Regions from separate parts of the Mesorhizobium sp. L48C026A00 genome, predicted to be linked through region 2. Evidence: riboswitches for the same ligand, from Rfam matches in the RefSeq annotation. Region 2 holds a riboswitch; each other region holds the start of a gene.
The links. Region 2 has a riboswitch for cobalamin ahead of X738_RS56040 (DUF1636 family protein). Riboswitches for the same ligand answer to the same signal wherever they lie in the genome.
Positions count from the first base shown of each region.

Region 1: linked by a shared signal. The riboswitch ahead of metE (5-methyltetrahydropteroyltriglutamate--homocysteine S-methyltransferase) and the one ahead of X738_RS56040 (DUF1636 family protein) in region 2 are both predicted to bind cobalamin.
Region 3: linked by a shared signal. The riboswitch ahead of X738_RS71820 (ABC transporter ATP-binding protein) and the one ahead of X738_RS56040 (DUF1636 family protein) in region 2 are both predicted to bind cobalamin.

Region 1 covers NZ_AYWU01000063.1:2,257-5,527, forward strand. Annotated here, with positions in the region: gene X738_RS79710 (MFS transporter) at 1-1,011, shown strand, start outside; cobalamin riboswitch at 1,514-1,714, shown strand; gene metE (5-methyltetrahydropteroyltriglutamate--homocysteine S-methyltransferase) at 1,809-3,271, shown strand, end outside.
Region 2 covers NZ_AYWU01000006.1:433,085-436,355, forward strand. Annotated here, with positions in the region: gene cobW (cobalamin biosynthesis protein CobW) at 1-869, opposite strand, end outside; gene X738_RS56040 (DUF1636 family protein) at 866-1,300, opposite strand; cobalamin riboswitch at 1,339-1,541, opposite strand; gene X738_RS56045 (winged helix-turn-helix domain-containing protein) at 1,571-2,770, opposite strand; gene X738_RS56050 (NADH-quinone oxidoreductase subunit A) at 3,104-3,271, shown strand, end outside.
Region 3 covers NZ_AYWU01000024.1:1,417-4,687, reverse strand. Annotated here, with positions in the region: gene X738_RS71825 (ABC transporter substrate-binding protein) at 1-423, opposite strand, end outside; gene X738_RS71820 (ABC transporter ATP-binding protein) at 420-1,232, opposite strand; cobalamin riboswitch at 1,320-1,524, opposite strand; gene X738_RS71815 (AraC family transcriptional regulator) at 1,790-2,620, shown strand; gene X738_RS71810 (bifunctional helix-turn-helix transcriptional regulator/GNAT family N-acetyltransferase) at 2,720-3,271, opposite strand, start outside.

The sequences.
Region 1 (3,271 bases), on a different contig from region 2:
TTCGGCAGTGCGATGGCGGCGGGCTTCCGTTACGTGCTCTTGTCGCCGAACCTTCTCAAGGTGATGTGCCGGAGTTTCATTTTCGGCCTCACCGCCGTTGTCATTTTGGCTCTCCTGCCGTTGGTTGCTCGCGAACAGGTCAAAGGGACCGCGGTCACCTACGGCGTGATGCTCGGCTTCTTCGGCCTGGGAGCGATTTGCGGCGCGCTCCTCATCGGGCGGGTCCGAGAAGTTCTCTCCAACGAATGGGTCATTCGCGGTGCGTTCTTTATACTGGCGATCAGCTGCTTCTTTCTGGCATGGAGTGAGCACGTTTGGCTGAGCTGTCTGCTCCTCATGCCAGCCGGTGCGGCCTGGATTCAATCATTCTCGCTGTTTAACGTCACAGTGCAGCTTTCGGCGCCGCGGTGGGTGGTTGGACGCGCCCTGTCTCTCTATCAGACGGCCACATATGGCGGCATGGCGGCGGGAAGCTGGCTCTGGGGCGAACTGGCGGATGTCCAAGGTGTTTCGGGAGCCTTCCTCGTCGCCAGCGTGGTTCTTGTGATTGGGGGACTGATGGGGATCGTTCTGCGTCAGCCGGATTTCGAAACGCTCAATCTGGATCCGACCAACAAGTTCAGCGAACCGACGCTGCAACTTGACCTGCGGCCACGAAGCGGTCCGATCATGGTGATGGTCGATTATCGTATCGATCAGAGAGATGTCCCGGAATTTCTCAGTGTGATGACATCGTGGCGAAAAGCCCGGCTGCGAGATGGCGCCAGACAATGGGCGTTGCTGCGTGACCTGGAAAAGCCCGAACTATGGACCGAGTGTTATCACGTGCCAACTTGGGTCGAGTACGTTCGCCACAACAACAGGCAGACCCAGGATGACGCCGAAATCGTTGCGCGCCTGGAAGCGCTGCACCGTGGCGATTGCCCGCCCAAGACGCATTACAAGATCGAACGCCAAACCGTGCGCGTGCACGACGATTTGCCGCTCAGGCCTCACTTGGACAGGACTTGAGCTGGCCCGGTGGTTTGAGCCAGGTTAGCTTGAGCCGGTGGGCTGCGAACAGCAGTTCGAGACATTGGCCTCGATCACTTCGCAACAGGCCGCTGCACTTGGCCTCGGGTGCTCCCCTCGAAATCGTTGTGTCGTGTCACCGACGGCGGCACGGCCAAGACCTTCCACATGGGTAACTGCCTCGCCATTGAGGCGAATGTGGTCGCGAGCAGATCACCAACAAAGCGGTCGGAACCTCGGAGCCGAAGTGCGACGCCGAGGTGGCGTTCGCATGATGCGGGAAGCAGCACCAAGGCGCTTGCCGGTATGTTTGCCGCCGGCAGCCGACGAACTCCTATCCTCCTGGACAAGGGCGCCGTGCGTCATTGCTTTGATTTACCGGCCGCTCAAGGCTCCCACAGTTTTCGCTTTCGAGACGACCTTTGGGAAACATGCAACGGGAATTTAACATAACGACATAAACATTTCTTTATGCGGCGTTGACAAGGAAGCGAACTGCTGTAATTGTCTCCCGTGTCGTGGTTCTCCGTACGGCGCTGCCGCAGCGGAGCTAAGAGGGAAGCCGGTGCGATGCCGGCGCTGCCCCCGCAACTGTTAGCGGCGAGCCAACTCCACTCATGTCACTGAGGCGAAATAGCCTTGGGAAGACGGGTAGAGGCTATGACCCGCGAGCCAGGAGACCTGCCACGGCGAATTACGTCCACGGGCCGGGTGTCTCGGTGGCCGCTGCAGCCTGGCGTTCGTGCCGGCCTGCTAGCGCCTTCCTTGTCACCGACGCCCCAACCATCGGGGTTGGCATGACTGTCTCTCAGCAAATTCCTGTAGCAACGCTCGGCGTGCCGCGCTTCGGTCGTAAGCGAGAACTGAAATTCGCGCTTGAAAGCTACTGGTCCGGAAAATCTTCCGCTGGCGACCTTCTCACGACTGCGAAGGCGCTGCGTGCCGCTAGCTGGGAGGAGCAGCGCGATCGCGGCGTGTCGAAAATCCCGTCGAACGACTTCTCGCTCTACGATCATGTGCTCGACACCGCAGTCATGGTCGGCGCCGTGCCAGCCCGTTACGCCTGGAATGGCGGCGAGGTCCCACTCGACATCTACTTCGCCATGGCGCGCGGCAACCAAGGTCAGACGGAGGATTGTGGACAGCATGCGGCTCATGGGCCTAGTGTAACCGCGATGGAAATGACCAAGTGGTTTGACACAAACTATCACTACATTGTGCCGGAACTAGACGATGATCAGACGTTCGCCCTTTCGTCGACGAAGCCGGTTGATTACTTCCTCGAGGCTAAAGCGCTCGGCATTCACACACGCCCAGTCATGCTTGGACCGATCACCTTCCTCAAGCTGGCGAAATCGCCTGCCGAAGGATTCGATCCCATCGCGCTCCTGCCGCGGCTGCTGCCCGTCTACGAGCAACTCCTGCAGAGGCTGAAGCTGTCGGGAGCCGACTGGGTGCAGATCGATGAGCCAGCGCTTGTCCTCGATCTGAACCCCAACGAACGAGCTGCGTTCGAATTCGCCTATGGCCAGCTGTCAAAAGCCGCGCCCAAGCTGAAGATCATGCTGGCTACCTATTTCGGGCCGCTGGGAGACAATCTCGAAACCGCGGTTTCTCTGCCCCTGGCCGGGCTGCATATTGATCTCGTGCGCGCTCCCGAGCAGCTGGAAACGGTGGGTCGGCTCGCACCGAAGGATCTGGTGCTCTCGCTTGGCTTGATCGATGGCCGCAACGTCTGGCGTGCGAACCTGCCCGCCATTCTCGACCGCATCAAACCGATCGTCGCCGGCTGGCCCTTGGACCGCGTCGAGATCGCGCCTTCTTGTTCGATGCTGCATGTGCCGATCGACCTGCGCATGGAGACGGAAATCGACGCGGATATCAGGTCGTGGCTCGCCTTCGCGGCCCAGAAGACCGACGAGTTGGTGTTGCTGGCCCGGGCCCTGTCCCAAGGCAGGGATGCGGTGGCAGGCGCTTTGAAAGCGTCTGCCGAGGCTGCCGCCACTCGCGTGACATCCACGAAGATCCATGACCCGCTTGTCGAGGGGCGGATCGCCAGCATCGACGACAGCATGAAGCGACGAGAGAGCGCTTTTGCCGAGCGCTCCAGAGTCCAGGCCGGCACGCTCGGGCTGCCGCCGTTCCCGACGACGACCATCGGGTCCTTCCCGCAGACGCCGCAGGTATGCAGGGCGCGGGCCGCTCATGGGAAGGGCCAGCTGAGCTATGTCGACTACGAGACCTTCCTGAAGAAGGAGAT
Region 2 (3,271 bases):
ACGAAGCCTTTTACGCGCAGCACGTTTTCTTCCTCCGCCGCCGTGGCGACACGCAAAGCCAGCTCATCGGGATTGGCGATCGACGGAATGTCGATGACGAACGAGTCGAAATCGTCATGCTCGTGATCGAGCTCGTCGTCGTGGTGGGTCTTGCGGTTCTCGATGTCGTCCTCGACGGCAAGGCCGAGGCCGAGCAGCACGGAGGGATCGACCTTGCCCTGCGAGGCCGGCACGATCTTCACCGCGCGGGCGGCGTGCTTGCCGATGACGGCATTGGCGCGGGCCGAGCCGGCGGCGTCCATCAGGTCGCTCTTCGACAATATGATCAGGTCGGCGCAGGCGAGCTGGTCCTCGAACACCTCCTCGACCGGATCGTCGTGGTCGAGCGTCTCGTCCTGCGCGCGCTGCGCCTGCAGGGCGTCCATGTCGTTGGCAACGCGGCCTTCGGCCAGCGCCGGTCCGTCGACCACGGCAATGACGCCGTCGACCGTCACCCGGCTCTTCACCGTCGGCCACTGGAAGGCCTGGACCAGCGGCTTGGGCAGGGCCAGCCCGGAGGTTTCGATCAGGATATGGTCGACCCTGGGCGTCAGCGACAGGATCTGGTCGAGCGCCGGGACGAAATCGTCGGCGACGGTGCAGCAGATGCAGCCATTGGCCAGCTCGACGATGTTTTCCTCAGGGCAGGTGTCGATGCCGCATCCCTTAAGAATCTCGCCATCGATGCCGATGTCGCCGAACTCGTTGACGATGATGGCCAGCCGCTTGCCGCCAGCGTTTTCGAGCAGATGGCGGATCAGCGTCGTCTTGCCGGCGCCGAGGAAGCCGGTGACGACGGTGCAGGGCACGCGCGAGACGGAAGTGGTCATATCTGGTCCTTCAAAAGGTCGAGGGGAGGGATGCGGGCAACGAGGCCGCGCTTCAGGCAATCGGGGCGGCCGCGCCATGGCATGAGGCCGTCGGTCGAGGTGGCGAAGAGTCTTGCGCCGGTGATGAGATCGGCGCCGCTGGTCACGGTCAAGTCGCCGAAGACATAGCTCCAGCAGCCGTCGCGCAGGATAGCGGCGCTGAGGCGGCGCTTGCAGTTGCCGAGGCATTCGACGCTGCGGATACGGATGTTTTCGCCCGAGGCGGCGCGGCGCGTATCTTCGGCCAACAATTCGCCGGCGCGGGGATGGCCGTCGGAGCCGGTCTCGTCACGGCAGGAGGCGCAGACGATCACGGTGACGTCGGCCAGAGCATCATCATCGCCGGACAATACGCCCGCTGTCTCAGCCGAAAAACTGCTGTCGCGTTCCAAATCAGGCTCCTTGCCCGGAAAACCCGCCAGGCGATCGGATTCTTATGTCCTAGACGGCAGGTCTCCTGGCTCGCGGGTCATCGCCTTGGTGCCGCCTTCCCGGGATTTTCCCAGTGGTTATCGGCCTTGGCTCGTCGCTTACAGTTGCGGGGACAGCCGCGGATTTGAAATCGGATTTCGCACCGCATTCCCTCTTGGCTCCTCCCTTTGCCGAGAGGAGACCGTCTGAACCGGATTTAGGCTTGTGGAGGCAGTCGTGTCAACGCACGTCTACGACGCCGCAATGTCGGCGAGAGCCGAACCCAGATCCCCGGCAGGCGTCACCTCGATGCGTTCGAGCCCGAGCCAGCCTTGCATCAACTGCAATTCCTCAAAAAGTTCGGCGGCGGTTTGCGGCGGCGCGCCGGGCTCGGCATAGGCGGCATGGACGCGCAGCACGCCGGCCCGGCGGTCAGCCCTAAGGTCGATGCGCGCCACGATCCTTTCGCCGAGCAGGAACGGCAGCACATAATAGCCGTATTGGCGCTTTTCAGCAGGGGTGTAGATCTCGATGCGATAGCGGAAGTCGAACAGTCTTTCCGTACGCGTCCGTTCGAAGACAACCGGATCGAACGGAGCGAGCAAGGCGCGCGCCTCGATCTTGCGCGGAAAACGAACGTCCTTGTGAAGATAGGCGGGCTTGCTCCAGCCTTCGACCCGAACCGGCAAAAGATCACCGCCGTCGACCAGTTCCTCGATGCGGCCTTTGATATCAGCGGGAGAGAGGCGGAAATAGTCGCGCAGGTCGCCTGCTGTGGCGACGCCGTGGGCGCGGGCGGAGATGCGCAGCAATTCGCGGTGCGCATCCTCAGGCGAGGGCACCGGCAGGGCAAGTATTTCCGGCGGCAGCACGCGCTGCGGCAGATCATAAAGCCGCTCGAAGCCACGACGTGACGCCGTGGTGATGCGGCCGGCCCAGAACAGCCATTCGAAAGCGTGCTTGGCGTCGCTCCAGCCCCACCAGCCGCCGGAGCCTTTCTGGCCTTCCAGGGCGGAAGCGGCGATCGGGCCGCGTTCGACGACCTCGCGATAAATATCTTCAATGTAGGCGGCGCGCTCGCGGCCCCACTTGGCCAGCCCGTTATACATTTCCTCGCCACGTTCGGCCCGTTCCATGCGCCAGCGCATCAGCGGATAGGTCTCGACCGGCAGAAAGGAGGCTTCGTGCGCCCAATATTCGAAGACTTTGCGCTTGCGCGTCACGGCGGCGTTGTCGAGCAGGGCGAGCGGGTAGGGGCCAAGCCGCGAATAGAGCGGCATATAATGGGCACGCACCACCGCGCTGACGGAATCGATCTGCAGCAGACCGGTCCGGCCAAGCACACGGGCCAGATGGCGGCGATCGGGCGTGCCGTTAGGGCGAGGATCGGCAAACCCCTGTGCGGCAAGCGCGATGCGCCGGGCCATGGCGAGCGAGATTTTTTCCTTCATGCAGACGGCACTCTGTCGGCGTTCGACCAAAGGTGGGAGAGATGATTCCGCCATGCTAGCAGGGTTTTGGCGGTATCCATGTCAGGAGAGAAAAGTGGAGTAAAAAGTGAAGGAAATCAAACAGGAGCGGATTGGACCAGTTTATCCGGATATGCCGTCGAGCACCGTGTTTTGAACAAGGTTTGACTTGCTTCGCCGAAAGCCCTGCGCTAACCCTCGCCGCGTTGCAGCATAGCGCCTCCTAAAACGGTTCAGTGGTTAAACTGTCACGCTTCCGCAAGTGGGTCCGGTGCTGTAATCAGAGTGGATTGGCCGCCAACGGAAAGCTGCAGCATGAACGCATTGTTGAGTTCGTACCTGCCCATCGTCCTGTTCATCGGCGTGGCGCTGGTCGTCGGCCTGGCGCTGCTTGCCGCACCCTTTCTGGTGGCCTACCGCAATCCCGATCCGGAAAAGCTTTCCGCCTATGAATGCGGCTTCAACTCCTTTGACGATGCCCGC
Region 3 (3,271 bases), on a different contig from region 2:
GTCGAGATGGACGCAGCTTTCCGTCAGCACCAGCGTCTTGACGCCGTGCGGCGCCAGCGTATCTGGCGTTACGTCGCCGCCCGGCTTCATGCCGTAATACCAGCCGGCGAAGAAGAAATCGGGCTCGACCGCGACCAGGTTTTCGAGCGTCGGATATTTCGGCGCAAGTTCCGGGATCGCGCCCTGCTCGGCCTTGAATTCCGGACCGACCTTGTACCATCCGGTGATGCCGGTCAGGCCGCCGATCGACGGTTGCAGCCCCAGAGCGAAGGCCATCTCGGCCATGTTCATATCCTGGATGACGGCGCGCTTCGGCGCGGCGTCGAACGTCAGCGGCGTGCCGCAGCTGTCGACTGTTACCGGGAAAGCGAAGGCGGTCTGGGCAAGCAGCATAGAGGCAAAAGACAGTGCGAGGCGTTTCACGGATGTTGCTCCTTGGTTGGATCAGAAGAGGCACGGTTCGGGACTTCGAACACCGTGAGTTCGCGGTCTTCGGTCGGATGGCGCAGCCGAAGCACCTCGACGCCGAAAATCTCGCGAATCAACTGCTTGGTCAGCGCCTCGCGCGGACGGGCGAGTGCCTGCAGGCGGGCCTCGTTCATCACCGCGACCCTGGTGGCAAATGGCGTGACCAGCGACAGATCATGCAGCACCGCCACGACGGTCATGCCAAGCTGCGATACGAGTTCGAGAAGTTCGCTGCGGGCGCGCGGATCGAGATGATTGGTCGGTTCATCGAGGAACAGGATTTTCGGCTCCTGGGCGATGGCGCGCGCCAGCTGGGCGCGTTGCCGCTCACCACCCGACAGCGAGCCGATCGTGCGGCCGAGCAGCGGCAGCAGGCCGGTTCTGCGAAGCGCTTCGACGACGACGTCGCGTTGCTCGCTCCTGCGTCGCCAGCAGGCATGCGGGACCCGCCCAAGTCCGACGTAGTCGATCACGGCAAGCCGCGGATCGGGCTGATCGGTCTGGCCGACGACCGCCATGTGCAGCGCCCGCTCGGCGGCCGGAAACGTCTCCAGCCGGCGTCCGGAAAATCTCACATCTCCCGCGCTCGGACGCAGCGTGCCGCATAGCATGCGCAGCAGCGTCGTCTTGCCGGCGCCGTTGGGACCGATGATAGCGAGGCGGTCTCCCGCCGCGACCGAAAGGCTGACCGCACTGACCAGGCGCTGGCCATTCGCCGTGGCGCTCAGTTCACGCGCTTCAAGAAGAGGCTGGCAGGCGTCCAACTTACCGTCACTTTCTCAATGGCGACGGAAGGAAGCTGGACCGGCCGACAAGACCGATGTCCACGTCTCCTCCCGGCACACCCCGTCCGGTCAACTCGTGCGATGGCAGGTCTCCTGGCTCGCGGGTCCTTGCGCCATCCTGCCTTCCCAGCCTTGCCGGCCAGTGGCATTTTCGGATTTTGCTCGCCGCTTACAGTTGCGGGGGCAGCCACGGCCTCGATCCGAAGATCTCACCGTGTTCCCTTTTCACCCCTCGCCTTTCGGCTTGGGGACCATCAGTCAGCCCCCCTAGTTTTCCGCCAATCCCAGCGCAATAAGTTTCCGGGGTTCGGAGTGCCCCGCGAGCAATGGTCTTGTCAGAACGAGCATACCGAATCTCGTAATGTAATAACGTTACTACTTAAAAGACAACGCCTGCTCCCGTCAAGCCCTTCGCCCAACGCCTTGGACTTGCCGACCACCGTCGCATTGCGCGGTGCGCAATTTCGATCAAACTGCCTCCACCAGGAAGCGATACCATGACCTGGCCAATGCGGAGTCCCACAGCAAGGAGCCATATGAACCCGACCGAGAAAGCGCTGTGGTTCGTCGAAAGCCATCTGCCGGAGGCCATCTCGCTCGACGATGTCGCCAACAGCAGCGGCGTGTCGCGCTTTCACGTGACGCGGGCTTTCGGTGCGGCGACCGGACGTTCGGTGATGGGCTACCTGCGTTCTCGCCGGCTGACCGAGGCGGCGCGCAGGCTCGCCGCCGGCGCACCGGACATCCTCTCGGTCGCGCTCGACGCCGGCTATGCCTCGCATGAGGCTTTCACCCGTGCCTTCCGCGACCAGTTCGGCACCACGCCGGAACTGGTGCGCGCGCAAGGCTCGCTCAAAAACCTCGATCTCGTGGAGCCGATCCTGATGGACCAGTCCTTCCTCGCCAATCTCGAGCCGCCGCGTTTCGAAACCAGCCGGCCGTTCCTCATCGCCGGTCTCGGCGAGCGCTACAGCTGCGAAACCAGCGCCGGCATTCCGATGCAGTGGCAGCGGTTCGGCCCCTATGTCGGCAACATTCCAGGCGAGGTCGGCGACATCGCCTATGGCGTCTGCGTCAACGGCGACGATGCAGGCAATTTCGACTATATCGCCGGCGTCGAGGTGTCCGATTTTTCGGACCTGCCGAAGGGGTTTTCGCGCGTACGCGTGCCGGCGCAGAAATACGCCGTGTTCGCCCATCGTGACCACATCTCGACCATCCGCCGCACGGTCAACACGATCTGGAACAAATGGCTGCCGGCCTCCGGGCACAAGATTGCCGACGCGCCCGAATTCGAGCGCTACGGCCCCGAATTCGATCCGCGCAGCGGCAATGGCGGGCTGGAAATCTGGATACCGGTCGGGTGAGGAACGGCCAGTTTTCAACTTGTGTTGGAGACTAGTGTCGAGGCGCTCCGCCTTATCTTGCCTTCTCCCCTTGTCCCACAAGGGGAGAGGGGAAAGACGCTACAAGTCCAAATTCCAGTTCTGGCCGACCAGATCCTTGCCGAAGGCGTGGTGGCGTTCCTGATTGGCCAGCTTGAACCCGGACGCCTCGTAGATGCGACGCGCTGAGGTGAGCACGTCGTTGGTCCACAGCGTCAATTTCTTGTAGCCCTTGGCACGGGCAAAGCCGATGCATTCCTCGACCAGCCGCCTGCCGATGCCGAGACCGCGCGCCGAGGGTTCGACATAGAGCAGGCGCAGCTTCGCCACCGCGTCCGACTGGCGCACGAGAAAGACCGAGCCGACGGCTTCCCCTTCCCGCTCGGCGATCCAGCTGCGTTCCCATTTCGGATCGTAGGATTTGACGAAGGCGCCGAGGATTTCGGCGACCAGCGCCTCATAAGTTTCGTCCCAGCCATATTCCTGCGCGTAGAGCAGGCCCTGGCGATGGATGATCCAGCCGATGTCGCCGACCTGCAAAGACCGCAGCATGTAAGGGACCCTGGGCTCTGCACTCTCGCCCAGCAGGCGCTGCACCGTCTGCATCGCCTTGACCAGCCTGTCCTGTTCCGG